Regions from separate parts of the Lysinibacillus sp. NPDC093216 genome, predicted to be linked through region 1. Evidence: predicted binding sites of a transcription regulator. Region 1 holds the regulator's gene; the other holds the start of a gene.
The links. Region 1 encodes CtsR, which represses protease genes until heat stress. Its sites were predicted from a motif close to ATGGTCAATAAAGGTCAAACA; they were not measured.
Positions count from the first base shown of each region.

Region 2: the regulator CtsR is predicted to act here: its motif matches at 9,821-9,841, upstream of ACQKOG_RS20025 (ATP-dependent Clp protease ATP-binding subunit).

Region 1 is NZ_JBNNVB010000012.1:58,927-74,925, reverse strand. Features, by position in the region: gene ACQKOG_RS14645 (DUF779 domain-containing protein) at 1-6, shown strand, start outside; gene ACQKOG_RS14640 (DUF4003 family protein) at 649-1,611, shown strand; gene ACQKOG_RS14635 (aldehyde dehydrogenase family protein) at 1,654-3,081, shown strand; gene ACQKOG_RS14630 (acyl-CoA thioesterase) at 3,149-3,628, shown strand; gene ACQKOG_RS14625 (protoglobin domain-containing protein) at 3,677-5,002, opposite strand; gene ACQKOG_RS14620 (hypothetical protein) at 5,284-5,493, shown strand; gene corA (magnesium/cobalt transporter CorA) at 5,623-6,582, opposite strand; gene ACQKOG_RS14610 (class I SAM-dependent methyltransferase) at 6,632-7,318, opposite strand; gene ACQKOG_RS14605 (DUF4870 domain-containing protein) at 7,440-7,745, shown strand; gene ACQKOG_RS14600 (CtsR family transcriptional regulator) at 7,949-8,419, shown strand; gene ACQKOG_RS14595 (UvrB/UvrC motif-containing protein) at 8,434-8,982, shown strand; gene ACQKOG_RS14590 (protein arginine kinase) at 8,979-10,088, shown strand; gene ACQKOG_RS14585 (ATP-dependent Clp protease ATP-binding subunit) at 10,078-12,522, shown strand; gene radA (DNA repair protein RadA) at 12,666-14,042, shown strand; gene ACQKOG_RS14575 (PIN/TRAM domain-containing protein) at 14,497-15,582, shown strand; gene ispD (2-C-methyl-D-erythritol 4-phosphate cytidylyltransferase) at 15,595-15,999, shown strand, end outside.
Region 2 is NZ_JBNNVB010000022.1:14,435-30,433, forward strand. Features, by position in the region: gene ACQKOG_RS19980 (DUF418 domain-containing protein) at 1-1,028, shown strand, start outside; gene ACQKOG_RS19985 (fumarylacetoacetate hydrolase family protein) at 1,332-2,234, shown strand; gene ACQKOG_RS19990 (YisL family protein) at 2,419-2,784, shown strand; gene ACQKOG_RS19995 (alpha-amylase family glycosyl hydrolase) at 3,241-4,707, shown strand; gene ACQKOG_RS20000 (DegV family protein) at 4,803-5,660, opposite strand; gene ACQKOG_RS20005 (Cof-type HAD-IIB family hydrolase) at 6,340-7,149, opposite strand; gene ACQKOG_RS20010 (prolyl oligopeptidase family serine peptidase) at 7,270-8,034, shown strand; gene ACQKOG_RS20015 (metal-sulfur cluster assembly factor) at 8,088-8,396, shown strand; gene ACQKOG_RS20020 (Crp/Fnr family transcriptional regulator) at 8,951-9,637, opposite strand; gene ACQKOG_RS20025 (ATP-dependent Clp protease ATP-binding subunit) at 9,905-12,031, shown strand; gene ACQKOG_RS20030 (YjzD family protein) at 12,080-12,274, opposite strand; gene ACQKOG_RS20035 (beta-ketoacyl-ACP synthase III) at 13,351-14,289, shown strand; gene fabF (beta-ketoacyl-ACP synthase II) at 14,321-15,562, shown strand.

The DNA of each region.
Region 1 (15,999 bases):
ATTTAAAGCTTTAGTGACAGCGGCAAAAAGTATTGCCGCTGTTTTTTTATGTTAATTTTTCTGGGAGAATGTGTGTAAGGCTATATTTCTTGGAGAGTTGCGTAATCTCAAAAATAATCGTAATCGATCTACTTTCTATTGGTCATTTCAAACAGTGTCAGCCCCTCCATTCAATTTTAATTATTTCCATTAAACTACTCGTATTGAGTAACACATAAATTCCGTTAACGCTTTATAGGTTAATTGTTGCAAAATGGGGATTCGCTACTAAAAGGTGGGTATGACATTTGTAAAAACGTATACCATGTATAAATGTTGATCTTCGTTACGGCTGGGCGACTCCTTGGGGATCAGCAATAGAGGAACGAAGGCTAAAACCATCACGTCCTGTGATAACGCCCTCGTGACCAGCATCGGTGCTGTTGCCGCTGCCGCTACGCTTTCGCGCAAAAAACATCTGCTGGCCGGGACCCTGGAGCGAAGCGACAGCAACAAATGTTTTATCTGCGCGAAAACGAAGCGACAGCAACAAATGTTTTTTGTAGCGAAAGCAAAGCGGCAGCTACAAAGCTCGTTATGACGATGAGCCAAAATGGATGAATCCTTTTTTGTTTAATTACGTAAATATGGAAAAGGAGCGTGTTAAACATGGATTTTGTTATGATTGAAAATCAGTTTACAAATATGGTGGAGGATGTCTCAAAGGCTGTTGGACGGACAGTGGATCGTAAAATTGTGTTAGCCATAGCTAGCAAATATGTGGCATCTGGAAAACCTTTTGATTCTGTTAAATATAAAGAGGTATTACAAGAATTGAAAAAGCAAACTTCATGGACATCTCCGTTAAGAACAACGGTAGGTTATAGTATTGCTGCAAATTTATTGGAGCAAGAAGATACCGAACAAGCAGTAAAAAGTTTACTGAATAACGTTAATATAATGAAGGAAGCAAAATTTAGAAGTGGGAACTTTAGTTTTATTGGTGCACAGTTTTTAACTGAAGAGGACAGTGAGAAGCGTGCACATGCACAGGCAGCACGTGCATTATTTGATGCAATCCGTAAACATCATAAGTTTTTAACGTCATACGATGATATTCCTTATGCAGTATTGTTAAGCAGCCCCTCTGATGATGTTGAGCTACGTGCGGAAACAATGAATCGTTATTATAAAGAATTACGTACGTATAATTTTAATGCGGGTAATGAGCTTCAATGGCTATCGCAAGTACTGACTTTCTTATCAGCTCAATATGATAATAAACTAGTGCCAAGTGTTGTGACAATCCGTGACACACTAAAGAATCAGGATGTAAAGGTCAAGACGATGCACTATCCTTTACTTGGCTTTTTAGCAATCCTTGAAGTGAATCAAGCACAGCTTCAACAGATTGTTAATTTATATCATGAGTTAAAGGGTATGAAACTTCTAAAATGGCATCGTGAATTTGTGTTATTTATGGCCATTCAAATTGCTATTTATGATATGGCGCAGGTGCAACAATCCTTATCAATGACGATCATGTCATCTATTGAATTATTAATTCAAGCACAGCAAGCAGCGATGTTCGCGGCAGTGGGTGCAGCAGCTGTAGCATCAAGTTCTTCGTGATAAAATAAAGAAGAACTTGATTTTTGGAGGTGCATTTGAAGGATGAAGGAAACAAAGCTTTGGATGAATGGCCAGTGGCAGAACGCAAAGGAAACATATGAGTTGAGATCGCCCTATAGTGGTGAGGTTATTGCAAAGGTAGCTAAGGCGTCGATTTCTGACGTTGAGCAAGCAATAGAAGGTGCACAGGAGGCATTCCAAACGTTTAAAAAGACAACAGCCTACGAACGTGCCGAAATATTATATAAAGTGGTCGACATCATGCGCCAGCGGAAAGAGGAGTTAGCGGAAATTTTGGCCTTAGAGGCAGGTAAGCCAATATCGGCAGGTTTAACTGAAATAGAACGTACAATAGCAACCTATCAATTTGCAGCGGAGGGTGCTAAGCAAGCAAAGGGTGAAACGGTACCGATGGATGCTGCACCCGGGGCAGGAGATCGTATCGGCTGGACAAAACGAGAACCTCTAGGTGTAATTTCAGCCATTACACCATTTAACTTTCCATTTAATTTAGTGGCACATAAATTAGGTCCTGCTTTTGCAGTTGGAAATACGGTTGTCTTAAAGCCAGCTACGCAAACGCCATTAAGTTCTATCGTGATGGCGGAAATTTTCCAGCAAGCGGGTCTACCTAATGGTGCGCTTCAAATTATTACAGGTAGCGGAGGGGAGCTAAGTGATACACTTGTGACCCACCCACTTGTGAAAAAGGTGACATTCACGGGAAGTGGTAAGGTTGGATTGGACATTAAAGAAAAAGTAGGCTTGCGTAAAGTTACTTTAGAGCTTGGTTCCAATGCTGCAGTAATTGTCGAGCCATCGACACCAATTGATAAAATTATTTCGCGTTGTGTCGGCGGTGCCTTTAATTTTGCTGGCCAAGTTTGTATCTCTTTACAACGTATTTATGTACACGCATCTATAATTGATGAATTTACAAAGGCGTTTGTAGCTGAGACAGAAAAATTAGTGGTAGGTGATCCGCTAGATACAAATACTGATGTTAGTGCAATGATTAATCCAAAAGAAGTTGAACGTATTCGTCAATGGATTGAGGAAGCAAAGTCACAAGGTGCGGTAGTTGCAACAGGAGGGACATTCACAGAACGTGCTTTAACGCCAACTGTTATGACGAATGTGACGGCGGATATGAAAATTGTTTGTCAGGAAACATTCGCGCCAATCGTCTCAATTGTTTCATATGAAACATTAGATGACGCTATTCGACTAGTGAATGAGTCGGAACTTGGCCTAAATGCTGGAATTTATACGAATGTGTTACCTGATGCATTACGTGCAGCTGATGAAATACAGGCAGGTGCTGTTATTATTAATGATATTCCGACATTTAGGGTTGATAATATGCCATACGGTGGCGTAAAAATGAGTGGTTACGGACGCGAAGGTATTAAGTGGGCAATTGAGGAAATGACAGATATGAAATTTATAACGATAAAAAAATCTTTCTAATTTGCATCAACTCTTTTTCTACGATACGATGACGAAAGAACATTCATGAAGGGAAGTTGCAAGAACTATGACAAACAACGCAATACCGATGGGCCAGTCACGTACTGTTCAAACGCGTCTCGTATTACCGCCAGATACAAATAATCACAACTCCATTTTCGGTGGAAGAGTGTTAGCTTATATTGATGAAATTGCTGCTATTACGGCAATGAAGCATGCGAAAGGGCATGTAGTTACAGCCTCTATTGATTCGGTTGATTTTTTATCGGCAGCACATGTAGGGGATATTTTAGAAATTGAAAGTATTGTTTCGTCAACTGGACGTTCTTCAATGGAAGTTTACGTTCGGGTTATTTCACGAAACATTGAAACTCGTGAGGAAAAATTAACGACGGAATCTTTTGTAACGATGGTTGCAGTTGATGATGACGGTAAACCTAAGCCAGTTCCTGCAATTTATCCTGAAACAGATGCAGAAAAACGTCTGTTTGAAACCGGCCCTGCAAGACGAGAACATCGTAAACAAAAACGGGAATTACCGCATTAACAGTGAAAAGGGAAATTGACGAATACTGTCAATTTCCCTTTTTCGTGCTTACATTTTTAACTCATTTACCACATTAATAAGTGAATCGGAAGAAGAAGAGACTAGTGTAGCTCCTTGTGACAGTTCAGTAATCAGGTTAGAGATTGCTGAAATATCTCTTGATGTATTTACATACTGCTGTTGAATTCCAGAAACAGCATCGGCGATATCATTAAATGATTTAGATAAACTGTTTTGAGTATCTACGCTATGTTGAATCTTTTGATCAACGTTAATAACTGAATTCGACATTGTTGTAATATTACTTTCTGTTTCTTTAATGAGATGAGAAACATTTTGTACAGCATTTTTTGTTTCTTCTGCAAGCTTCCGGACTTCCTCTGCTACAACAGCAAAACCTTTACCATGCTCACCTGCACGGGCTGCCTCGATAGAAGCGTTCAATGCTAATAAGTTAGTTTGATCAGCAATCCCTGTAACTAGCCCTACAATCTCTGATATTTTTTGAGAAGATGTGCGTAACTGGTTCATCGTAACTTCGAGACTGTTTACACTTTGCAAAATAACCTGTATTAAATCATTTTGATCTTGTAGCTGCTGCTGTCCGCGTCTGGATTTTTCCTGTGTATCAGCAACGAAGGTTAAGCCTTGCTTAGTAGCTACTGCGATATCGTCCGTTTGAGAAGAAATGACTAATAAAGAAGCTGCTGTTTCTTCACTAATCCCATTGAGTTCCTCTGCCGTTTTTTGAATGGTCGTAACAAGTGCATGTTTTGTGTCATCAGCTGCTGCTCGAATGCGTTCCTCTTCTTTTTCATAGGCTTCGATTACAAGCTGCTGCTCGAAGTTAATGATTTTGCAGAAGGCATTGATAGCACGTATGGCATCATTTTTCGATAAATCTAACTCATTTGTAAAGCGTGTAAATGTCGTTGTTAATGACTGGAATGAGGCGATATACCACTTCGATTGTAGACCAATTCGAACATGGACTTCGGCGATTGCCTTCCGTTCATCAATATAAGAGTCATTAATATGACTTTCAAAAATGTCACTCAAGTGCTTATGTAAAGTAACTTTTAAACGATCGATTTGTGACGTTCTGTTTATAATATCTAACAAATCTTGGCTCAAACTAATGGCTGCATAAAATTGATCCACCATTTCAGGAACTAAATCCTTAGCTAAAGGCTGTAGTTGTTTAATGATGGCTAAATCCTCAATTGTTAAATCTAAAAGCTGCAACTGTTTTAGAAGTCTTGGATGATTTGATACATCCAATTGTACATTGTGCTTATAATTTTCAGGTGCTAATGTAATTGAGTAGCTAGAATCGTTCTTTTTTGTAAACCAACTCATTGTCGTTTGCTCCATTCTTTATAAATGCATAGTAAGTATATAAAAAATCGAATTGCTTAGTCTGTTAATTTTTCGAAATATATGGTATTTAGTCTATTCTACTATTTTTTGTAGTAAATTTGGTTAAAATTTTACTTTATTTCTTTATTTTTTTATAGGTATTATAGATGACTGTCGATTAAAAGACATGAAATAGACTATTAAAAAGGTAATAGGTAAATTGAATTTGAAATAGGAAACCTGTAAAATACGAACTGTTTAGGTTGAACGTAACAATAGTTTTGGGGAGGTATTACATGGAAAAGAAACGTTTCAAATTTGTTATTCCGGTTATGGTAATTGTAGCAATTGGATCGGTTTACATGTTACGAAACTACTATGCTGAAGTACCAGACTTAGATCAACTATTAATTACTGTCTGTGCAACATTAGTATCTGGGGTACTCGCTTACTTTTTATTTCCACAGCAAGGCGAAGATAAAATTGATGATCGTGGCCCTTACTGACAGTAAAAAGGCACCTTAGAAAAATCTCTAAGGTGCCTTTAGCTTGTCGACAAAAGAATAGCTGGCTGATTGCTTGGCTTCGATCTGTGATGTTGGTCCCAAAGGAGTTATTAGCAATAAACTATCATTTTAAGATTTAAATAAACCGAACCATCCTTTAAGTTTAAAGACTCCCAACATAAATAAAACGATAAGAATCATAATTCCGAGTACAATAAAGTAGCTAAATTTCCCGTGTAGCTCTGGCATATAGTCAAAATTCATTCCATAAACACCAGCAATAAATGTCAGAGGAATAAAGATTGTTGAAACAATTGTTAAGGTCATCATGATGCCATTCATGCGACTAGAGCTCATCGCCATATAACTATCACGCATATCCGCCGTGAGCTCACGGTTGGATTCGATCATTTCGGTGAGTTTAAGTAGATGATCGTAAATATCTCCGAAATAAGCTCGCTCTGATTTCTTTAGTGAAAATCGGTAAGAGTTAAGGATACGATATAATAGATCGCGCATTGGTAAAATGGTGCGTCGTAGATCAAGCAAATCACTACGGAATTCAAACACAACTTTCATAGCATTGGGGTTACTTTGATAAGTAAGCTCATCTTCTAGTGCATTTAAATGATCCTCAATCTTATAGACAAGCGGGAAATAGCTATCAACGATTTTATCGATTACCTGGTATGTTAAATATACTGTGCCGCGTTCCCAATTCTTTGGCTGTTTTTCTAACATCATTTGTACTCGATCTATTTCCGGAGCTCCGTTTTTATGAAATGTGACAATAAATTTATTAGAAACAAAAATGTTTACTTCCTCAGCTGTTAATTCTTCGTTAACTCTTTGGATAACAAAGAAATGGAAATCATCATAAAAATCGAGCTTTGGCCGCTGTAAACGCATTAAACAATCTTCTATAGCGAGTGGATGAAAGTGGAAAAATGTATCTAACAGTAGTTCTTCCTCATCGGTCGGACAATTAAAATCGACCCAGTACCATTCAAATTCGTTTTTGTATATATCTTCAAGCGGAAAATCCTTTATAAGCTTTTGATCTTTTGTAATTCCAATTGTGCGTATCACAGCATTCACCTCAATCCTGTTCATTCTATCCTAACAGGTGTATATATCTTCAAAAGAAACTTTCTTTATAACATATCCAACCACCAAATAAAGTCGTAGCAAAGAACCTAGATGGTTTTGTAAAGCCTGCCTGCTGTAATAGTGATAAAATGTCCTCTTCACGCATAAATGAAAGAGAACGTATGGATTTCTCCATTTCCGCTACGTCTGATGGTGATAGCTTTGTATGTTGTAGCCAATAAGCACGCCATAGATCAAATTGTAGCTCAGTTTCTATGGAACCAGGTTGCCCGTATTTTGAGACGAGGACAAATGGAGCACCGGGCTTTAAATTATTCGCTATTTCTTTTAATGTTGCAAGCTTCTCTTGATCATCTTGTATGAAATGAAGCACTAATAAACAGCTTGCTGCATCAAACTTCTCTGTAGGTAGCTGAGTGTCCAGTATAGTTCCTTGATATAAAGAAATATTATTAGGTAGAGATTTTAAACGTTCACTAGCTATTTGCAGCATCGATTCTGACGGATCTAAGCCAACAAATGACCAATGAGGTCTTTTCTCAGCGAGCTGTAAAATTTCATTGCCGCTTCCGGAGCCAACTACTAAAAATTCAGCTTTTTCATGTAACGCAGATTGGTAAAAGGTTTGTGTCAAACGTAGCATTGCATCATAGCTTGGGAGCGTGCGACGAATACCTTTTTCGTATTCGTTTGCAAGTTTGTTATTAAATTCCATCGGGTATCACATGCCTTTCAAAAAAATTTTTAAAATCCAATTTATATTTGAAACTATTTAAGGAGTAGGTCCGTAAATAGTAGTACATAAAATAAAAAATCAAATGGAAGGGTTGATATAAATGGAAACTAAATGGTCTAAGGTAATCATACACGCAAGTGCGTTTTTTGCGCCATGGTTAGTACCAATTATATTTTTCTTAATTGGCTCGGATGAAGAGGTAAAGAGTCTCTCTGTGCAAGCTTTATTGTTCCAAGTTGTGATGATAGTGTTACTTACAATTTCGGGTATTTTCAGCGTCCTACTCATTGGGATACCGTTCTTGATTGTATTTGGTATTATGTATTTTATTGCGCCAATTATTGGTATTGTGAAGGCTTTATCTGATGAGCCTTGGCGTTATCCAATTGTTGGTCGATGGGTATAATTTTTATAGACGCAAGTATATGCTAGTTGCATATGCTTGCGTTTTTTCTATTGCTGAAACGGGTATCTTATAACTAAGGACAGGGCACTTTAATTTTTCTATGTGCGAATTAATTGCAATTATTTTCAAGCGTTTTGTATAATATACTCAAAGAAAGTCAAAGATAGTCAAAGTCAGTGGAGTAAGCGAGGTGTATTCCTAAAATGCGTAATATATCAGACATCATAGAAGGCTACTTAAAGCAAGTACTTGAATTAGGTGGAGAAGGGCATATTGAAATAAAACGTAGTGAAATCGCAGATAAATTTCAATGCGTGCCCTCACAAATAAATTATGTAATCAATACAAGATTTACTGCCGAACGAGGTTACCTTGTTGAAAGCAAACGTGGTGGTGGTGGATACATTCGAATTTTACGTGTCCGCGCGAATTCACAAATTGATTTAATCGATGATGTCCTCAGGCAAATAGAAGGTGGGGCATCGCAAATAATGGCAGAAGATTTAGTGTATCGACTAATTGATGAGCAGGTAATTTCAAAGCGAGAAGCGAAAATAATGTTAGCAGCAGTTGATCGCTCAACTATCGATTTGCAACTCCCGTTACGGGATAACATTCGAGCAAAAATTTTACGAGCGATGCTAACAACGATTAAATATGAACAGCAAAAATAAAAGAGGTGATGGAAATGATATGCGAACATTGCAAGCAGCGTAATGCGACAGTTACCGTAACACAAGTTCAAAGTGGCCAAAAAGTGGAGCATCATTATTGTGACGTCTGCGCCTCGCAGTTCCATCCATTTCATGCTGAATTTAAGCAAGAGCCAGTATCTATTCAACAGCTATTATCTAATTGGTTTGGCTCCCCTACATGGCAGCAACAACAAGTGGGTGAAAAACAGCAGGCACCACCACAACCGCAAACTTGCCCACAATGTGGATTTACCTATAAACAATTTTTAAAAGAAGGTAAATTTGGATGCCCTAGCTGCTATGACACCTTTAGCGAGCATTTGCCGAAGCTCTTTAACCGTATTCAGGCTGGCCCTCAACATATAGGGAAAATGCCCGGTGCTCGAAACAATGTTCATGTCATCAAAAAGCAAATTGAAGATATTCGTAAACGTATGAAAATTGCTGTAGATGAAGAACAATTTGAAGATGCAGCAAAGCTTCGTGATGAAGCGAAGGAACTTGAGAAACAGCTACAATTTGAAGGTGGTGATGTGTCGTGATGATTGAGTCGTTTTTAGAGCGTGCTACACCAATATGGATGAGTGTAGAGGACGATTATTCAGATATTGTCATAAGTACACGCATCCGCCTTGCGCGAAATTTAGATGGTTATCGTTTTCCATTAGCCTTTACAGAGGATGAAGCATTACAGGTGGAACAGGCAGTTACACATGCAATTAAGGATAGTACAGAACTTCGAGAAAATTATTCATATTTTGCTATTAAAGACTTAACGTCTTTACAGCGTCAAATACTTGTGGAAAAGCACTTGATTAGTCCTCAGCTTGTAAAAAAAGAGCGAGTTGGCTCCATGCTCTTATCTGATGACGAATCAACTAGCATTATGGTGAACGAAGAAGACCATTTACGCATTCAATGTATGACAGCGAGTTTTCAACTTCAAAAGGCATACGAGCAAGCTAATAAAATTGATCGTACCCTAGAGAAAGCATTGCCTTACGCATTTCGAGATACATTTGGTTATTTAACAAGTTGTCCAACAAATATTGGTACTGGTTTACGAGCATCTGTCATGATGCACCTGCCGGCCCTTACACTTACGGGTCAGATGAATCAAATCATTAATGCAATGACACGATTAGGAATGACCGTAAGAGGAATATATGGGGAGGGTAGCGAAAATATAGGGAATGTTTACCAAGTGTCAAATCAGATTACACTAGGAAAAACAGAGGATGATATTTTAGCCGATATCCAAAGTGTCGCTGAAAAAATAATTCAAAAAGAACGGCATGCAAGAGGTAAGTTAATGGAAAAAGCAGAGCTTGCCTTAGAAGACCGTGTATACCGTGCTTTAGGGACATTAACTCATGCTCGAATTTTAACGAGTGAGGAAGCTGCTACCTGTTTATCTAATGTTCGTTTAGGGGTAGATTTACAGTTAATTGAAGGTATTAAAGCGACTAAATTAAACGAATGTGTAGTTAGTATGCAACCTGGATTTTTACAGAATTACGCAGGTGACGTTTTGCCACCTACTGAGCGAGATCGCGTACGAGCGGAAATGCTTCGTGAGGCACTATCTCGAGAAAATATGAGTAAGCCTATTATTCGGGGAAAAGGAGAGGATTCATTTGATGTTTAATCGTTTTACACAACGCGCGCAAAAAGTATTACAGCTTGCACAAGAAGAGGCAATTCATTGGAAACACGAATCAATTGGAACAGAGCATATTCTATTAGGCCTTATCCGTGAAGGTGGCGGTATTGCTGCAAAAGCATTAGAAGCCATTGATATTAGTCCTCAAATGATTGAAGCAGGTATTGAAGAGCTTGTAGGGAAAGGTAAAGAGGATGTTGGTCCGATTGTCCACTACACACCTCGAGCTAAAAAGGTAATAGAACTATCCGTTGATGAATCACGTAAATTAGGTCATTCCTATATCGGCACAGAGCATTTACTATTAGCGCTTATTCGTGAAGGTGAAGGTATAGCGGCCCGTGTATTAAATAATGCTGGTGTCGGATTGAATAAGGCTCGTCAGCAAGTGCTATTGTTATTAGGCAATAACGATAATGCTCAATCTGGTCAACAAGCTGCACAGGCTGCCAATACGCCAACATTAGATAGCCTTGCGCGTGATTTAACGCAAATTGCTCGTGAAGGCACTTTAGATCCAGTCATTGGTCGAAGCAAAGAAATTACACGTGTTATTGAGGTTCTGTCACGTCGTACAAAAAATAACCCTGTATTAATTGGGGAGCCAGGTGTTGGTAAAACAGCTATTGCTGAAGGCTTAGCACAGCAAATCATTAATAATGAAGTGCCAGAAATTCTCCGTGATAAACGTGTTATGACACTTGATATGGGGACAGTTGTTGCTGGAACAAAATATCGTGGTGAATTCGAGGATCGCTTGAAAAAAGTAATGGATGAAATTCGCCAAGCAGGAAATGTTATTTTATTCATCGATGAATTGCATACATTAATCGGTGCAGGTGGTGCGGAAGGTGCCATTGATGCGTCGAATATTTTAAAACCATCTTTAGCCCGTGGCGAGCTTCAATGTATTGGTGCAACAACTTTAGATGAGTATCGCAAATATATTGAGAAGGATGCGGCATTAGAGCGTCGTTTCCAACCAATTCAAGTTGATGAGCCAACTGTAGAAGAAGCGATTCAAATTATTCAAGGTTTACGTGATCGTTATGAAGCACATCACCGTGTGAAAATCACAGATGAAGCAATTGAAGCGGCAGCAAAAATGAGTGATCGATATATTTCTGATCGTTTCTTACCAGATAAGGCGATTGACTTAATCGATGAAGCGGGTTCTAAAGTACGCTTACGTTCATTCGCAGTGCCACCAAACTTAAAGGCACTTGAAGATAAGCTTGAAAATGTGCGCTCTGAAAAGAATGCTGCTGTCTCAGGTCAAGAATTTGAAAAAGCAGCGTCATTAAGAGATACAGAGCAAAAGCTAAAAGATGAAATTGAAACTACGAGAAAAAATTGGAAGGAAGAACAGGGTAAAGCCGAGTCAAAAGTTACAGTAGATGATGTAGCAGCGGTAGTATCTATGTGGACTGGAATTCCAGTTTCAAAAATTGCTTCAGAAGAATCTTCTAAGTTATTACAACTTGAAGAAGAGTTACACAAACGAGTTGTAGGTCAAGGAGAAGCGGTAGAGGCAATTTCTCGCGCAATACGTCGTGCAAGAGCTGGTTTGAAAGATCCGAAACGACCAATTGGCTCATTTATTTTCTTAGGCCCTACAGGGGTTGGTAAAACAGAGCTTGCTAGAGCACTAGCTGAGGTTATGTTTGGTGATGAGGACGCAATGATTCGCGTTGATATGTCTGAGTACATGGAAAAACATTCGACTTCACGTTTAGTTGGTTCACCTCCAGGCTATGTAGGCTTTGATGATGGCGGTCAACTAACAGAAAAGGTTCGTCGTAAACCGTATTCAGTAGTATTACTAGATGAAATTGAGAAGGCTCATCCAGATGTTTTCAATATCTTACTTCAAGTACTTGAAGATGGCCGTTTAACAGATTCTAAAGGTCGAGTAGTAGATTTCCGCAATACAGTTGTTATTATGACATCAAACGTTGGTGCAGATGCTTTAAAATATCGTAAAAACCTTGGTTTCAATGTAGGTAGTACTGATACGAAGTATAAAGATATGAAGGGTACAATGCTTGAGGAATTGAAAAAAGCATTCCGTCCAGAGTTCTTAAACCGTATCGACGAAATGATTGTCTTCCACTCACTAGAAAAAGAACATTTAAAAGAAATCGTAGCAATGATGGCGAATGCTTTAACAAAACGTCTGAAAGAGCAAGACATTTCGTTAGAGTTAACGGATTCGGCACTCGAGAAAATTGCTGAGGAAGGCTACGATCCTCAATACGGTGCTCGTCCACTACGTCGTTCATTGCAAAAACAAGTAGAAGACCGATTATCGGAAGAACTGCTGAAAGGCAATGTAGAGAAGGGCAACCAAGTTATCATTGATTACGTAAATGATGAGTTTGTTGTGAAGAAAAAAGAGGAAGTTTCTACTTCTAAATAATCTTCATCTGTGGGGGGGCTTCTCCATCTCCCCTCTGCCCGTTAAATGTTTATTTAAAAAGGACAGCGAGGCTTTAAGTGCCAAGCTGTCTTTTTTTATGTACAATAATAAATATAAGAACAAATATTCGAGGTGGATGCAATTTGGCAAAGAAAAAAACAAAATTTGTATGCTCAAGCTGTGGCTATGAATCTGCAAAATGGATGGGAAGATGTCCAGGGTGTGGGGAATGGAATAAGATGGTTGAAGAGGTGGAGGTCGTCGCGAAAGGGCCACGTGGGGCATTCCAACATTCTGCTACGGTTACCCAAAAGGCTCTCCCTATTATGCAGATTGAAGCTGCTGAGGAATCACGAGTTGCAACAGAAATGGGTGAGCTTAACCGAGTGTTAGGTGGAGGCATCGTGCCGGGTTCTCTTGTGTTAATTGGGGGAGATCCTGGGATTGGGAAGTCGACGTTGTTATTACAAGTATCTGCATTGCTATCGAATAAAGGGCATCGTGTGCTCTATATTTCTGGTGAGGAATCCATCCGTCAAACAAAGCTACGTGCAGAACGTTTAGGAGTGGTATCACAAGAGCTGTATATCTATTCTGAGACGAATTTAGAGTTTTTAAATCAGACCATTGACGATGTGCAGCCAAAGTTTGTTATTGTCGATTCTATTCAAACTGTTTTTCATCCGGAAGTAACGAGTGCACCTGGTAGTGTATCACAAGTGCGTGAATGTACAGCAGAACTTATGCGGATTGCAAAAACGAAGGGAATTGCAATTTTCTTAGTTGGACATGTAACAAAAGAGGGACAAATTGCAGGACCACGTATTTTGGAGCATATGGTTGATACAGTATTGTATTTTGAAGGAGAACGCCATCATAATCACCGTATTTTACGCAGTCAAAAAAACCGTTTTGGCTCTACGAATGAAATTGCTATCTTTGAAATGCTCCAGGGGGGCTTAAAGGAAGTGTTAAACCCGTCTGAGTTGTTCTTACAGGAGCGTTCACAGGGAGCGGCAGGGTCAACAATCGTAGCCTCAATGGAAGGTACACGGCCAATTCTAGTTGAAATTCAGTCACTTGTAACACCAACAAGCTTTAATTATCCGAAACGAATGGCAACAGGTGTCGATCAAAACCGTGTACAACTGCTTATGGCCGTTCTTGAAAAGAGAATGGGCCTCATGCTACAGGCTCAGGATGCATATATTAAAGTTGCTGGCGGCGTGAAGCTTGATGAACCTGCAATTGATTTAGCGGTGTTAACAAGCATCGTTTCAAGTTTTAAGGATCAAGCTGTCAGAGCAACGGACTGCTTGATTGGGGAAGTAGGTTTGACAGGCGAGGTGCGTCGTGTATCTCGTATTGAACAACGTGTGATTGAGGCAGCAAAGCTCGGATTTAAACGGGTCTTCATACCGGCTTCGAATATCGGTGGATGGGATTTCCCGCAAGGTATTGAGGTAGTTGGTGTGGAAACGATAAAGGATGCATTGACTGCTTGCTTTAGAGAGCTATAAAGAAGCTTGTGCATGTTGGACAATGTTCTGACATGCACTTTTAATTTATTTCAGCGGGTGTACAAACACCCGCTGAAATAAATTAAAGCCTAAGGCGGATGTCACGGAAATCGGCAAGGAGTTCTTTGTGAATGCACAAAGCCGATTCCGGACGCAATTATGCCAAGGCATAATTGATTTGCAAACTTTTGTAATTCAGAGATAGAAGGTAGGAAACTCTAAGAGGGGAAACGGCGTCTAAGATAACGTCTGTGAAAAGGCTCCTTTAATGCCCAGCAGATGCTTAAGCATTTCTAATTTGAGTGTGAAGGATTTCGGTAATTGGTTTCCTCTTTCATTAGAATCGAAATGATTGTTCAAAAGAAGAGATATAATGATGCTTTGGTGGGTTCATAAAAGATTTTCTACAGTAAACTATGTATAATTATATATTAAAAATGGGAGGTGACAGTTTATGAAAAAATTTGTTCAAATTGCTTTTTTACTGATTGGAGGAGCATTAGGCCTTGTTTTCTTACCGCCATTATACGAATTGCTTCATTTATCATCTAATCCTTGGCTTGATAATCCCTACGTATCAGTAGCTTTAGGAGCGCTTTTACTGTTTACACTATCGTTTGCCTTTTCGGATTATTTCGTAAGGCTTATTAGTTGGATGGAAGAGGTGCTATTTAAAGTACCTGTTGGAGATTTATTATTTGGTACACTGGGACTTATTATCGGGCTAATCGTTGCTTATTTTTTAGGCTTTGCAATTGATAGTATGGATTTACCGAAATTTACAAAGGTTTTACCAGTTATACTGTCATTTGTGCTTGGCTATTTAGGGTTCCGTGTAGGCTTTAAAAAGCGAGATGAATTAATCCAGCTATTTACGTTACGTGGTAATAATACGAAGAAAAAATTAGCGGAAGGTGTAGAGCCTCAAGAAGTACGAGGCAGCTATAAACTGTTAGATACTAGTGTTATTATTGATGGTCGTATTGCAGATATTTCTGAAACAGGCTTTATAGAAGGTACTCTAGTTGTACCTCAATTTGTCCTTACTGAACTTCAGCATATTGCTGATTCTTCGGATACATTAAAGCGTACAAGAGGTCGTCGCGGCTTAGATATTTTGAAGAAATTACAAGATGAACGTATGACGAAGGTACAGATTTCGGAAGAGGACTTTGAGGATGTGCAAGAGGTTGACTTAAAACTAGTACGCCTTGCAAAGAAAATGGGGCACGATACACAAATTGTGACGAACGACTTTAACCTGAACAAAGTTTGTGAGCTCCACCACGTTAAAGTGCTGAACATCAATGATTTAGCAAATGCAGTAAAGCCTGTCGTAATTCCAGGTGAGGATATGCAAGTGATGGTCATTAAAGATGGCAAAGAGCATAATCAAGGGGTTGCCTATTTAGATGACGGCACAATGATCGTTGTTGAAGGTGGACGTAGCTATATAGGACAGGCAATTACAGTAACCGTAACAAGTGTTCTTCAAACATCAGCAGGTCGTATGATTTTTGCTAAACCAAAGGATGACTAGGAAGTGGGAAATGTGCAATATGAAGTAGTGTTGCCTGCTGCGGGAAGCGGAAAGCGAATGGGTGCAGGGCAAAATAAGTTGTTTTTAAATCTTTTAGAAAAACCGATCCTCATACACACGCTGGAGGTATTTGAACAGGATAGCCAGTGTACAGGTATTTGGCTTGCAGTGAAGCCTGAAGAGCGTGTATTTATTCAAGAAATGCTAGAGAGGTATGGAATTACTAAAGTTAAAGGTTTACCTGATGGTGGTGCAGAGCGACAGCATTCCGTCCATTCGTGCATGAAAGAAATGAAGCAGGTTGATATTGTGCTTGTGCATGATGCTGCGCGTCCATTTATTACGCATGATATTATTGCGAATCTTGTACAAAGTGCGCATGGATTTGGCGCTGCGATTGCGGGAGTTCGTGCGAAG
Region 2 (15,999 bases), on a different contig from region 1:
TTACAACACCGTCAGATATGGTGTGGCAGCAAAATTTAGATATTTATGTACAAAGTAGCTTTTATCCACTGTTTGCCATGTTATTTGGCTATGGACTCGCTATGCAATGGCAGAAAGCACAAAGCCGTGAACAAAATTTTTATAAGATAGGACTGCGAAGACTTTCTGTATTGTTTGTATTTGGTTTAATACATGCTGTGCTCATTTGGTGGGGCGACATTTTGATGATGTATGCATTTTGCGGCGTTTTTTTATTGCTTTTACTACGTCTACATCCTATTTGGTTATTGTCAATCGGTATTATGATTAACGGTGTTATGCAAGTTTTTATGTTATTTATTGTAGGGTATATTAATTTTAATACGAAAATTGATGAGTATTTAGATATCACTTCGGTAGAGCAGGCGATAACTGCTTACGGGACGGGCAGTTGGATGGATGCATTTATGCAACGTTTAACCGATTTATCTGTTCAGGCGGGAATCGGCATGTGGTTTGTGGTATTATTTACAATTTTACCATTTATGTTAATTGGTGCTGCGGCTTCTAAATGGCGTTTAGTGGAACGAGCGAAGGAGCTAAAATGGCTTTGGCTGGCATTAGCAATAGCTGGATTAGCAGTTGGTATTTTCATCAAGAGCTTACCGATTATGTTTACACGTACGTATTTATTAGACTACATGAAAGTTTACATAGGTGGTCCAATTTTAGCAGTAGGCTACATTGGGCTCATCGTTTTACTTTGTTTATTTCCAACTGTATCAAAGTTGCTTAGTCCTTTTGCCAAAATGGGACGCATGTCGCTAACGATGTACATACTTCAATCGATCATTGGAACATGTTTATTTTATCAATTCGGATTTGGCTGGTATGGAAAAGTGAGCGTCGCAACAGGCGTGTTAATAGCAGTCAGTATTATTATTATCCAAATGATTGTGGCAGAAATTTGGCTAGCGAAATGGCAACAAGGTCCGTTAGAGGCTTTATGGCGCAAGTTAACGTATAAAGAGAAAACTAAAGTAAGTTAATTGTATTCAGCGTGTCGGCAACATATAGTTAATGAATACGTCTTGTATAATAAGAATAATTAATCGTGACTTGGCTCATTATTAAAAGTTGCGATAGCATTTGTTAAAACGTATGTTATGTATACAAGTTGATTGTAGTGGAGGATGGACGCCCCCAGGAAAGCGCCCATCCGGAACGGAAATCAACCCACGTTATGGTGATGAGCCCACGATTTAATAGGAATAAAAATAGTTATCGCAAAAGTAAGGCAATTCCTATAATATTGTTGTATCATGTAGAAAAAAGAAGGAGCTCTGAAAATCATGAAAATTTTATCATTTAAATTAGGTGGACATGTAAGCTTTGGACCAAAAGTAAAAAAAGAAGAAGCGGTATGGGATGTACTCGCTATTCAAAATGAACTTCAAGTTCTCCCTTCTTTTTCAAGTTCAATTGTAGATGGCATTGCACTAGGCTTTGATTTTGTTGAACAGATTCGTAAATTAGTAGAAGCCGCTGAAAAATCAGATCGCGCTAATAGCTTCAAACGTGAATTTACAGCGATCGAGTGGTTATCACCGATTCCACGTACACCAAAAAACATTATGTGTATAGGGAAAAACTATGATGAACATGCTAAAGAAATGGGTGCAGAGGCAGCTCCAACAGATTTAATGGTATTTACAAAATCTCCGACTGCTATTGCTGCTGATGGCCAAACAATATCTATCCATGCCAATCTTTCATCTAAAATGGATTATGAAGGCGAATTAGCTGTTGTCATTGGTAAACGCGGTAAAAATATTCCGAAAAACTTAGCATACGATTATGTATTTGGCTACACGATTGCCAATGATCTAACAGCTCGTGATTTACAAGAAAAACATAAGCAATTCTTCTTAGGAAAAAGCTTGGAAGGAACTTGTCCACTTGGACCTTACCTTGTAACAAAAGATGAAATTCCGAATCCACAAGATTTAACAGTGGTAACAAAAGTGAATGATGAAGTACGCCAAAACGGCTCAACAAAAGATATGATGTTCACTGTAGAATCATTAGTATCGATTTTATCTCAGCATGTAACATTAGAGCCAGGTGATGTTATTTTAACGGGTACTCCAGCGGGTGTTGGTAAAGGCTTGAATCCGCCACAATTTTTAAAAGCTGGGGATACTGTGAAAGTGTCCATTCAAGGCATCGGTACTTTAGTGAATCATTTTGAATAATTTTTTCAAATCCGCGTGAGTTTACCTCCGCGGATTTTTAACTTCTTTCAGTAGATTCCGGACACAATTATGCAGAGGCATAATTGATGTATATTATATGAACACTATTGTAATGTTTGAAACCCTTTCCATCACATGGTAGGATAGAGTTTGATAGAAAAAAGAATATGAGGTGGGGACAATAATGGATTTCTTAACTAGCCGAACGGATGCGCATATTACTACTTGGGTAGTTGCAATCGTAATCTTTTTAATTGCAGCATTAATGGGCAAGCAGTCAAAAGGCTTACATATGACATTACGTTTATTCTACATTTTAATTATTATTACTGGTGGGGCACTATTCTTTAAATACCAAGCTGGAGATCCAATGCTATATGGTCTTAAATTCTTAGGCGGTATTTTAGTCATTGGTATGATGGAAATGGTATTAGTTCGTCAAAAGAAAAATAAACCAACTGGCCTGTTTTGGATTTTATTTGCAGTATTCTTATTCATTACATTATTTTTAGGCTTCAAACTGCCAATGGGAATAAATTTCTTGGCATAATTATTTTGAAAAGTCGTGAAGATTTCGCTTCACGGCTTTTATTTTTGGGGGGAAGTTAAATCGCTCAGGTAGCTTGAAAAACTGCTCGGGTAAGCCGGAGAAGTGATCAGGTAGGTCGGAAAACTGCTCAGGTATGCCAGAAAAGTGAACGGGTAAGCCGAAGAAGTGATCAGGTAGCCCAGAAAAGTGAACGGGTAAGCCGAAGAAGTGATCAGGTATGCCAGAAAAGTGATCGGGTAAGCCGAAGAAGTGATCAGGTAAGCTGAAGAAATGCTCAGGTCCCCAAAAAAATGCTTGGCTCCCCCGACCAAGCCCCAAATGAATTGATTAGGAGAAGTTGACACCTTTTTGTCGTAATTAATTTTGCATTTTCGGAAAATATTTTTAAATGATAGCGACGTGACTATTTTATTTGGTAAAATGACGATGGATTGGTTTGAAAGAGAGGGAATAATAGTGAAATTCAAGAAGTGGATAAGTGCGACAGCTGCATCGCTTTTACTAGCAACTACATTAGTGAGTGCTACACCAGTTGCACATGCTGATGAAGCAACGACAAGAACGATTGCAGAAGAAAGCATCTATGATTTACTCGTTGACCGTTTCTTTAATGGTTCGGGCACTAACGATTTTGATACAAATACGCAAGACCCTACTAAGTTTGCAGGTGGCGATTTTGCAGGTTTACAGGATAAACTAAAATTTATCGGAGAGATGGGCTTTACAATTGTTTCGATTGGCCCTGTTTTTGCCACTGAAAAATATGATGGATCGATGCCGACGAGCTACTCTACAATTGAGCGTCATTTTGGGACATCTGAGGAGTTCCAAAGCGTCATTGAGACCTATAAAGCTAAAAATGTATCGATCATGGTTGATTTCCCGCTAAACAATGTAAGTCCGAATCATGAGTGGGCAAAAGATCCAGCGAAAAAGGATTGGATTACTTCAACAAATAATGGACAAGTACAATGGGACTTAAAAAACAAAGATGTACAAGAAGCACTTATTAAATCTGCAACAGATTTTGTCTCTACATATGATGTTGGTGGGGTGCGTTTAACAAATATTGCTGGTGCCGATACAGGATTTATCAATGCAGTGATTAAGGCATTAAAAGATTCGAAAAAATCGCTCTATGTGATTTCTAATGAAGAAAGTGATGCAAACTTTGATGCAAGCATTTCACCGGCTACAGCTGATATTTACCGTAATATATTTAAAAATGTTGATATGGATTCTTCTAAGTTGATGGACCCATTAAAAGGTGAAAAGCCAACTCAAATTATGGTGGATTCGCTAGAAACACGTCGTTTTACATTTGATTCTGCAGCTGAAAATATGTTCCCACCAACGCGTTTGAAAATGGCTATGGGTGCTTTATTTATGATGCCAGGGATTCCAGTTGTGCAATATGGTACAGAAATTGCGATGAACGGGGAAACAAAGCCAGATACGCACCAAATTTTCAACTTTAAAACAGATGATGAGTTAATCGAATATATTAAAAATGTTCAATCGTTACGTAATAAATCTGAGACATTACGAAATGGTGATTTTGAAGTTATTACAAATGAAAATGGCCTACTTGTATTTACACGAACATCTGATAAAGAGAAATGGGTCATCATGGTTAACAACACTAGTAAAACACAACGCGTTGATTTAACACCTGCTCAGCTTGGGGAAGGTAAAATGCTAAATGGTATTATACATGAAGAAAAAGTTCGTATTAATGAAAAAGATGTGTATCCGGTTATTTTAAATCGTGAAATGGTAGAGATTTATCAAGTTAGAGATGATGAAGGATTAAATGTACCTTATATGGTAGCACTAGGATTAGTATGGGTTATATTCATAGGATTTGTAGTTGTTATTATTAGACGAGGTAAAGTACGTCGTAAGGAGCAAGATGCTCAATAATTTTAATCAGGGAAGGTTTTTTCATCCCCACTGATTATTGTCTTCAACAATCGAGTAAACCCCCTCAACACTTTTAAGTGCGGAGGGGGTTTTTGTTAAGCTTGATAGCTTTTATTCGTAAAGAAGATGGCAATTGTACCTGGTCCAACGTGTGAGCCGATTGCTGAGCCAATCATTGTTACTTGAATGGCTTTTGGCGAAAATCTTTTTTGGATAGAAGCCTTTACTTCGTTGGCAAAGTCCACATCATCACTATGACTAATACCAATAATTTTCTCAGAAAAATCATCGCCGCGTTCTTGCATTAAATCTAACATGCGAGTGATGGCTTTTTTGCGTCCGCGAGATTTTTCAATCGGCACAAGTTTACCGTCCTCTACATTTAAAATTGGTTTAATGCTTAGGAGCCCTCCAAGAAATGCGCTTGCCTTTGATACACGCCCACCTTTAGCAAGGTAATCTAAATCCTCAACTGTAAATAAGTGTTCCATTTGTGGGGTAAGAGCTGTGATTTTTGCTTCGATTTCTTCCAATGAAGCACCTGTATTTCGAAGTCGAACCGCTTCTTCGACTACTAGACCAAAACCAAGTGAAGCACATTTAGAATCGATGATCGCTAATTTAAGGGAGGGATATTGCTCCTGCACTTGATTGCGAATCATGACTGCCGTATTATAGGTGCCTGATAATTCCGATGAAAAGGCAATATAGATCCCTTCCTCTTCATTCTTTGCTAGATTTTCGAAATGGTTGAGAAAAATCTCTGGTGATACTTGGGATGTTTTTGGGCGAGCTCCTTGACGAATAGCATCGTAAATTTCTTTGGAATCAATTGAAATGACATCATCATATTCATTATTGTTCAATTGCACTCGTAGTGGAAGAAGTTCAACATTGTTTTCTTCATAGTAAAACTTTGGTAAATCACATCCACTATCAGTAAAAATTTTCATCATTTGTCCCCCTAATTTAATATTCTATATGAGAAGTTTTCAAATACCTATACTACATAACAGGTGAACAAGTGTCGAGCTTTCACTTTCCACTTTATGTTTCTCTAAACTATTTCTAATGAAATATTATATAGATATATTATCATATCGAGTTTCAGTATAATTGCAACCCAGGATTTTTAACTTTATTCAATAAGTACCTATCGAATAAAGAGTACTTCTGAATAAAGTTAAAATGAAAAAATGACTCATTACCATAACGTGGTTGATTTCCGTTCCGACTGGGCGCTTTGTCGCTGACGCTTCGCTTTCGCGCAGATAAAACATTTGACGCTGACGCTTCGCTGACGCTTCGCTGACGCTTCGCTTTCGCGCAGATAAAACATTTGACGCTGACGCTTCGCTTTCGCACAGAGCAAAGCTTCCTCGGGGCGTCCGATGAGCCGCTTGGGCCAACAGATGTTTTTTGCACGAAAGCGTAGTGCTAACGTAGCGGTAGTAGCACCGATGTTGGTCACGAAGGCGTTATCATAGGACGTGATGGTTTTAGCCTTCGTTCCTCTGTTGCTAATCCCCAAGGAGTCGCCCAATCTCCACTCCAATCAACTTGGTATACGTTTCAACAGGTGTCATCCACAATTTTTGGTGATGATCCAGAAAATGGGGTATCACTACTTAACTAGGTTAATTTCAAGCGATCGATGAGTATTTTAGCAATGCCATCGTCATTATTGGTTGTGGTAATTTCATTAGCAATATTTTTTAAAGTAGGAATGCCATTGCCCATTGCTACACCGATGCCGGCGTAATCGATCATTTCTAAATCGTTATCTTCATCACCGAATGCAATAATACGCTCGCGTGGAATACCTAAATCTTTTGCTACATGAGCGATTCCCACTGCTTTATTTAAGCCACGGCGAACAATCTCAATTATGTGAAGTGGAGCACCCCAGCGACGATGTTCAATGACCTCTGCATGAACAGCCTGTAAATGATCACGGATAATCGTGGAATTTACTTCATTCGCTTGAATCAGTAAACTAGTTGGGTTATCAAGTAAATGGGTATAGAGGTCTCCAAGAGTAATTTTTGGATTCCCCATATTAAAAATGTTTAATATCCGTTCATTCTCTGTATGCACATAAATATCGTCCTTAACTTCTGCAATGATATTTTCGTATTGATAGCTATTGATGGAATCAACGACATCATGCACTACGCCTAAATCAATAGGAGTATGCTTAGTCTGCCAAGCAGCATTTTTCGGGTGGTGGACGTAAGCACCATTAAAATTCACGATGGGCGTTGTAAGGCCAAGTTCGTGATAGTATATATCACTCGCACGATAAGGACGACCTGTAGCAATCATCACTTGATGACCTTGTTCCTTTGCCTGCAATAATGTTTTTTTAGTTTTGGCTGAAATTTGTTGTTGGTCCGTTAATAACGTACCATCTAAGTCTAAAACGATTAAATGCGGTTTCATAGCTCATTGCCCCTTTCCTATAATTTGAATAGTATCTCTTTGTAAACCATACGTCAAAATTTTGTCACATAGAGAAAAGTTTGCTAACATAAAGATAGACAAAAGTTGGGAGTGACAAAGATGATTGTTGAAAAAGAATTGTGGGGAGATATTCCTTTATTACATATACATACAGAAAATATGAATGAAAAAACCCCAGTAGTTATTTTTTTACATGGTTTTATGAGCGCAAAAGAACATAACTTACATTATGCATACCAATTAGTAGGCAACGGGGTGCGTGTCCTATTACCAGATGCAAAATTACATGGCGACCGTAGTGAAGGACTATCTGAGATGAAAATGAGCTTACATTTTTGGGATATTGTTTTAAATTCTATTCATGAAGTTGAACAATTATATAATGAATTAAAGAATAAAAAATTATTAGTGGATGATAAAATTGGCGTTGCTGGTACATCGATGGGTGGAATTGTAACATCAGGCTGTTTAAAGCGTTATGACTGGATTAAAACAGCAGCAGTATGCATGGGTGCACCAGGGTTTCTTAAATTAGCGGAGTATCAATTACAGCAATTCGCTAAAAGCGGTGTGAATTGGCCAATGTCAGAAGAAGAAGTACAACAAACGAATGAACTTCTTGCTAAATATGATGTCAGCCTAACACCAGAAAAATTCGCAGGACGACCTGTGTTATTTTGGCATGGGGAATTAGATAAAACCGTTCCTTTTAATGAAACGTATAATTTTTATTTAACTTTACGCAATTATTATGAAACAAATCCAGAAGACTTAAAGTTCTTAGCTAATAAAAGAGCGGGCCATGCTGTGTCACGAGATGGTATGTTAGCAGCAACTGAATGGCTTGCACAGCATTTGGCATAATAAGATGCATCTGCTATGATTAAGTTAACACTGTGACGGAAGGAGAAATACAGATGGATCAAGATATGAAAGACAGCATGTTCGGTGCATTAGAAAATGTAATTGACCCTGAGCTTGGTATTGATATCGTCAACTTAGGTTTAGTATATGATGTAGAGTTAGATGAAGAAGGTGTAGCAACCGTTACAATGACGCTAACGTCTATGGGCTGCCCAATGGGACCTGTTATTGTTGATCAAGTGAACACAGCTTTAGGTGAGCTTCCTGAGGTAAAAAGTACAAATGTCAACATTGTATGGAATCCACCTTGGTCAAAAGATAGAATGTCACGCTATGCCAAAATGGCATTAGGTGTACGCTAAGTCCACTTAAAGCACGATAAAAAATCCCCGCTTATAACACATAAGCGGGGATTTTTTCTGTTTTTGAAATACAAAATAGTTAAAGTAATCTTTGTGACTGTGGCGTGCTTTAAATGAAGAAGATTTCTGTTCCAAGCTACTCATCATAAAACAACAGAAGAAACTTATAATAATGACGCTATTGTATATCTGGTGTTGCTGACGCTTTACTATCTGAAATACAACAATTGTTGCTGTCGCTTCGCTTTCGCACAGACAAAACATTGTTGCTAAAGTTTTTTGTTGTATCACTATGAATTTTAGTAACATGCAAGAAGATACACGCTATGTGATGTGGTTGATTGGAGTGGAGGCTGGGCGACTCCTCGGGGATCAGCGTCACAGATGAGACCCTGCAGCGCAGCGAAGCGGCTCATCGGACGCCCCCAGGAAAGCGCCCAGTCGGAACGGAAATCAACCCCTCGCTTTGCAGAAGAGTCTTACTTTATTTCTTTACATAATAGAACACAAAATCCCCACTTATAACTCATAAGCGGGGATTTTGCATGTTGCTATTAATCAATACGACATATTTGTAACGGACAATTTTCACAGGCGATTTCATCCTTTAAAAATTGTAAATCGTGAATGGTAATATAACCTTTTTCGAAGGATATGATATTTTGCTTCTTTAAGTCATTAAGCATGCGATTAATCATTTCTCGACTCGTCGCACATAAATTAGCGATTTCTGTATTTGTTAATGGGAGATCAATATAAATAGTGTCATTTTCTAAAGGCTTACCATAAGTATTTGAAAGGCGGATAAGTGTTGAAAATAAAGCGCCCTTTTTACCATTTAAAACTAAATCGCGCAAACGACTTTGATGTTTTAAATTTTCTGTTTGCAACCACTTCATATATTCCACCATTAAATTAGGTTGTTCCACTAGTAAAAGTTCCAATGATTCACGGCTTAGTACATATAAACTAGAGGGTTCTAAAACTTTAGCAGTCATAGAATTATACGTAAGGTTACAAAATAATGAGCTTTCTCCAATAATACTGTCTGGACCACAAATACGAATGGTTAATTCTTTCCCATTCTCTGTTTCCTGACTAATCGAGATTGCTCCTGTTTTTATATAATAAATTTCTTTCGCACGTTCGCCCTCTAAAAAAATTTTACTATCCTTATTCACTTTAATAAAAACACCGTGTTTTTGAAAAAGATCGTGAAATTTTTCTTGTATATTATCCATAATAGTCATATCTTCAACACATCTCTTTCTTTTTACGTAAAAATTGTTTAATTATTACAAAATAAGGTGAACAATTTACTAAATCTAAGAAATATACTTTTATTATAACGTAATTTTCCAGTTATAAGTGAAGAAATTTTAGGACTATTTCTTTGCTATGATTTGTAGTGTTGTAAAATAAAGTTAGTCAAAAAAGGTCAAACATTTTTAATGAAACAGAATGGCGAACGGGATTCCGCTTAACATTATTGAAAAGGAGTGCTAAATATGCAATTTCAACAAACAAATGACAAAAAACCATTAGAACAATTTGGACGTAATTTAATTGAAGAAGTAAAAAACGGTAAAATGGACCCGGTAATCGGTCGTGATGAAGAAATTCGGAATGTTATTCGGATTTTAACACGTAAAACGAAAAATAATCCTGTCTTAATAGGTGAGCCTGGGGTTGGTAAAACAGCTATTGTAGAAGGATTAGCCCAACGTATCGTAAAGGGCGATGTGCCTGAGGGGTTAAAGGATTGCATACTGTATGAGTTAGATATGAGTGCCTTAATAGCAGGTGCTAGTTATCGAGGACAATTTGAAGAGCGCTTAAAGGGTGTTTTAAAAGAGGTAAAAGACTCAGAGGGGCGCATTATTTTATTTATAGATGAAATTCATACGATTGTTGGCACTGGTAAAACGGAAGGTGCGATGGACGCTGGGAATATGCTAAAGCCAATGCTTGCACGAGGTGAGCTACATTGTATCGGAGCTACAACATTAGATGAATACCGTATGTATATTGAAAAAGATCCTGCTTTAGAGCGTCGTTTCCAACAAGTGCTTGTACGTGAGCCATCTATTGAAGATACAGTTTCCATTTTACGAGGCTTGAAAGAGCGCTTTGAGTTACATCATGCAGTACGCATTCATGACCGTGCGATTGTAGCGGCAGCAGAGCTTTCAGATCGCTATATTACAGAGCGTTTCCTGCCAGATAAGGCCATCGATTTAATCGATGAAGCATGTGCGATGATTCGAACAGAAATTGATTCCATGCCACAGGAATTGGATGCAGTAAAACGCCGTATTATGCAACTTGAAATTGAGGAACAAGCACTACGTAAAGAAAAGGACGAGGCAAGCAAAAAGCGACTAGAGCAACTCAGTGATGAATTAACAAAGCTGAAAGAATCTTCTGAGGGTATGCTTAAACAATGGGAAACCGAAAAAGAGGCGTTACATGGCATTCAGAAAAAACGTGAAAAACTAGATAAATACCGTCGTGACTTAGATGAAGCAGAAAGTAAATATGATTTAAATAAAGCGGCCGAACTACGTCATGGGAAAATTCCTACGCTTGAAAAGGAAATTCAAGAGATGGAAAAACAATTAGAGAATGGTACGGAATCACGTATTTTACGTGAAGAGGTAACAGCCGAAGAAATCGCCTCTATTGTTTCACGCTGGACAGGTATACCAGTGACGAAATTAGTAGAAGGTGAGCGTGAAAAATTATTGCGCTTAAAAGATACATTGCATGAGCGTGTAGTCGGACAAGATAATGCTGTACAACTTGTTACAGAAGCGGTATGGCGTGCTCGAGCTGGTATTAAAGACCCAAATCGACCAATTGGTAGCTTTTTATTCCTAGGGCCAACAGGTGTTGGTAAAACAGAGCTTGCGAAGGCACTAGCGGCACAGCTGTTTGATTCTGAGGATCATTTTATTCGCATTGATATGAGTGAATATATGGAGAAGCATAGTGTATCACGTCTTGTAGGGGCACCTCCAGGCTATATTGGTTATGAAGAAGGTGGACAATTAACAGAAGCTGTTCGCCGAAATCCATATTCAGTAGTATTATTAGATGAAATTGAAAAAGCTCACCCTGATGTTGCAAATATTTTACTGCAAATTTTAGATGATGGACGCATTACGGATAGCCAAGGTCGTATGGTCAACTTTACGAACACAGTGGTTATTTTAACTTCTAACATTGGCTCAAACTATTTAATGGAAGCAAAAGAAGAAGATGTAGCAGTTGAGGATTTAGTGATGGCTGCACTTCGTCAACACTTTAAACCAGAGCTGTTAAATCGAATGGATGATATCATTATGTTCCATGCACTATCGGATGAGCACTTCACAGCGATTGCTTGGAAATATGTCGAACAGCTTATCAAACGAGTTGCAGAGCAAGAAATTACTTTACAAGTAGAACAAAATGTAATTGACTGGGTTGTAGAACAAGGAGCAGATGCTCAGTTTGGCGCAAGACCACTAAAACGCTTCGTGCAACGTTATATTGAAACGGCAGTTGCAAAAGAATTACTTCGAGGTGAAGTATTGCCAGGAGAAACATTGCACATTAGAATGCATGATGGTCAATGCATCGTTGAAAAATAACAAAAAAACCTGTTCCGCATTGAGCGAAACAGGTTTTTTCTAGTTGAATTAATGATTGTCTGCAGCTTCTGGAGTTGACTCGTTTGGAATAACTGCACCGATGATGAAAACAAGAATTGTAAATACAACTGATGTGACAACAGCAGTTTGGAAATCAAAATCTGCACCAAGTACAGCGCTTACTACGTAGTTTACCATTGAAACTAGTAGGAATGACCATATGAATGTTACGATATATTGCATTAATTTCACCTCAACCGAACTTTTTTATATCATTATCATATCATAACATAAATCGAAAAAAAAAGAACCTTTTCTGTGAAACATGGCGAATTTGTAACAACGATAATCATCAATTGAGAACATTTTAGATGGCAAAATATTCGATTGGTTCATATCTATTTTCGATTTCCTGCTGTTTCCGGAAGTGTATCTTTTCTTAGCTACTACATTAATGTGGAAACATGATTTTTTCCATTATTGTTGGCAGGTATGAAATTATAGAGCAAAAAGGCTAATGTTGTAGTTCTAAGTTATCTCATACCGAGGTGGCTTATTTGGGTCATCTGTGATGCGTTGGTCATTATTAATTTGAAACTTTTCTACGTTCCATTCGTATTATAACTAGACAATTCTAATTTTATAGAACTGAATAAAAGGAGAAATGAATTTTTTGAACCATTGAATGAAACAATTACTTTTTGTGATTTACTTGATTACCATTGCGGATGCGTATTACTCAACGTTGTTTATTGAATCAAAAACACCACCGCAACACCAGACGATTAAAGCGTCAGCCATTACGTTGGCACAACTACGGTAGCAAACCTAACAAAAAGAAACGTACAACACGTCGTTTGAAACCTTCTGTGTTGCAACCCATCAAGCGATTTCTTCAGAGCCCTAAGTGTTCCAAAGAAAACGTGATCCTTAACGACCTATTAGAGAATAGTTTGGACGTACGCAGATTCATGCGAGAGCCACCTTTCATCTTTTTACGATATCGACTTTTACGATGTTGATAATAGCAATTGTTAGACTAAAGCTGCAGATCTATTTGCAGCTTTTTTCATTAACCACCATTATTAAATTTTTCAGCGTCACTTATCCTCAAAAATACGCTTTTTCCTGCATTAGTTCTAAAAGTTGTAGATGACATTTGTTAAATCGTATGGCATGTATATAAGTTGATTGGAGACCATTGATACTACTAGTTTTAAGACGTTAAATTTAATTCATCTTGCACCTCTCCTTCATTATGAGTTATAATTATGACCAGTTACTAATAATTGATAGTAAGAAAGCAGAGGGGTTGCTAAATGAACGCTGGTATTATAGGAATTGGCAAATACGTTCCGGAGAAGGTCGTTACAAATTTTGATTTAGAAAAAATGATGGACACTTCGGATGAATGGATTCGAACACGCACGGGGATTGAAGAACGTCGTTTTGCCGCAGATGATCAGGATACGTCAGATTTAGCAGTAGCTGCTGCTAAGGAGGCTATTGCAAAAGCAGGTATTACGCCAGAGGAAATAGGCTTAATCCTTGTTGCAACTGTAACACAAGATCAAAACTTTCCAAGTGTAGCATGTATGGTTCAGGAGCAAATCGGAGCAGTCAATGCAGCTGCGATGGATCAAGCGGCTGCTTGTGCAGGATTTATATATAGTTTAGTGACAGCAAAGCAATTTGTAGAATCAAATGCTTATAAATATGTCTTAGTAGTAGGTGTTGAAAAGCTGTCGAAAGTACTTGATTGGGAAGATCGCAATACTGCTGTATTATTCGGTGACGGTGCAAGTGCAGCGATTGTTGGTCCAGTATCAGAAGGTAGAGGTATTTTATCATTTGAGCTTGGAGCTGACGGCACAGGTGGAAAGAACTTGTATTTAACACAACAAGATACAATCGCTATGAATGGCCGTGAAGTATTTAAGTTTGCCGTTCGTCAAATGGGTGAATCTGCAGTAAACGTTTTAGAAAAAGTAGGTTTAACAAAAGAAGACGTAGATTTTTTAGTGCCGCATCAGGCGAATATTCGAATTATGGAATCAGCTCGTGAGCGTTTAGAGCTACCACCGGAAAAAATGTCAAAAACGATTCACAAATATGGGAATACGTCGGCAGCATCTATTGGTATTTCCTTGGTAGATGAGCTTGAGGCAGGCAAGATAAAAGATGATGATTTATTAGTACTTGTTGGATTTGGTGGTGGCTTAACATGGGGTGCCGTTACAATTAGATGGGGAAAATAAAAAACGAAAAATGCTTGAGGGGAGTAAGACAATGAGTAAACGACGAGTAGTAATTACAGGAATTGGCGCAGTTACACCACTAGGAAATAGCATCGAAGAAACATGGACTAACATTAAAGCAGGAAAATCTGGCGTTGGCGAGCTAACACGTTTAAATAAAGATCTTTTTGCAGCGAAAATTGCCGCTGAAGTAAAAGACTTCAATATTGAAAAGTATATTGAACGTAAAGAAGCCCGTAAAATGGATCGTTTTACACAGTATGCCTTAGCAGCGTCTATCATGGCGATGGAAGATGCACAATTAACAATCGATGAAGAACTAGCACCACGAGCAGGTGTCTGGATTGGCTCTGGAATCGGTGGGATGGAAACATATGAACAACAGTTTTTAACTTTCCAAGAGCGTGGAGCAAGACGTGTAAGTCCATTCTTTATTCCAATGATGATTCCAGATATGGCTTCAGGCCAAGTATCGATTCACTTTGGAGCAAAGGGTATTAACTCTTGTTCAGTAACTGCTTGTGCTTCAGGTACAAACTCCATTGGGGATGCTTTTAAAGTAATTGAGCGTGGCGATGCAGATGTTATGATTTCTGGTGGTGCAGAGTCGCCGATCGTTACGATGGCAGTAGCAGGCTTCTGCGCAAATACTGCATTATCTTTAAATACAGATCCGGAAACAGCTTGCCGTCCATTCGATAAGAATCGCGATGGTTTCATCATCGGTGAAGGTGCGGGTATTGTTATTTTGGAAGAGTATGAGCACGCAAAAGCCCGCGGTGCAAAAATCTATGCAGAAGTTCTTGGCTACGGTGCAACAGGAGATGCGCATCATATTACAGCTCCAGCTCCAGAAGGAGAAGGTGCTTCTCGTGCAATGATGCAAGCTTTAAATGATGGTGGCGTAGAAGCTTCTCAAGTAGACTATATTAACGCACATGGAACAAGCACACCATATAATGATTTATTTGAAACACAGGCAGTAAAAACAGTCTTTGGTGAACATGCCTATAAGCTTGCGATGAGTTCTACAAAATCAATGACAGGTCACTTATTAGGTGCAGCTGGTGGTGTTGAAGCTATTTTCACAGCGCTAGCACTGAAAGAAGGCATTTTACCACCGACAATTAATTTAACAGATCCAGATCCAGATTGTGATTTAGATTATGTACCGAATGAAGCTCGAAAAGCAGAGATTCAATATGCTATGAGTAATTCACTTGGGTTTGGTGGACACAACGCTAGTCTACTATTCAAAAAAATCGAGGAATAATAAAGTAAAACTTTAATCAGTGGGGTTTCATCTCCCACTGATTTTTATAGTTCACCATTCGGGCTTTAACAGGCAGTTAATTAAGGTGTCATCATATTAAATAAAGTAAGGCTTTTCCGCAAAACGAGGGGTTGATTTCCGTTCCGACTGGGCGCTTTGTTGCTGTCGCTTCGCTTTCGCACAGAGCAAAGCTTCCTGGGGGCGTCCGATGAGCCGCTTCACTCGCGGTGCTCGCTCCAGGGTCTCGGGCCAACACGATGTTGGTCACGAAGGCGTTATCACAGGATGTGATGCTTTTAGCCTTCGTTCCTCTATCGCTGATCCCCAAGGAGTCGCCCAGTCTCCACTCCAATCAACCGCTCTGCAGCAAAACGTCTTTATATGCGGAAAAATAGTGGCAGTAACAACAGATGTACAGTCGCTTCACTGCTATAAGT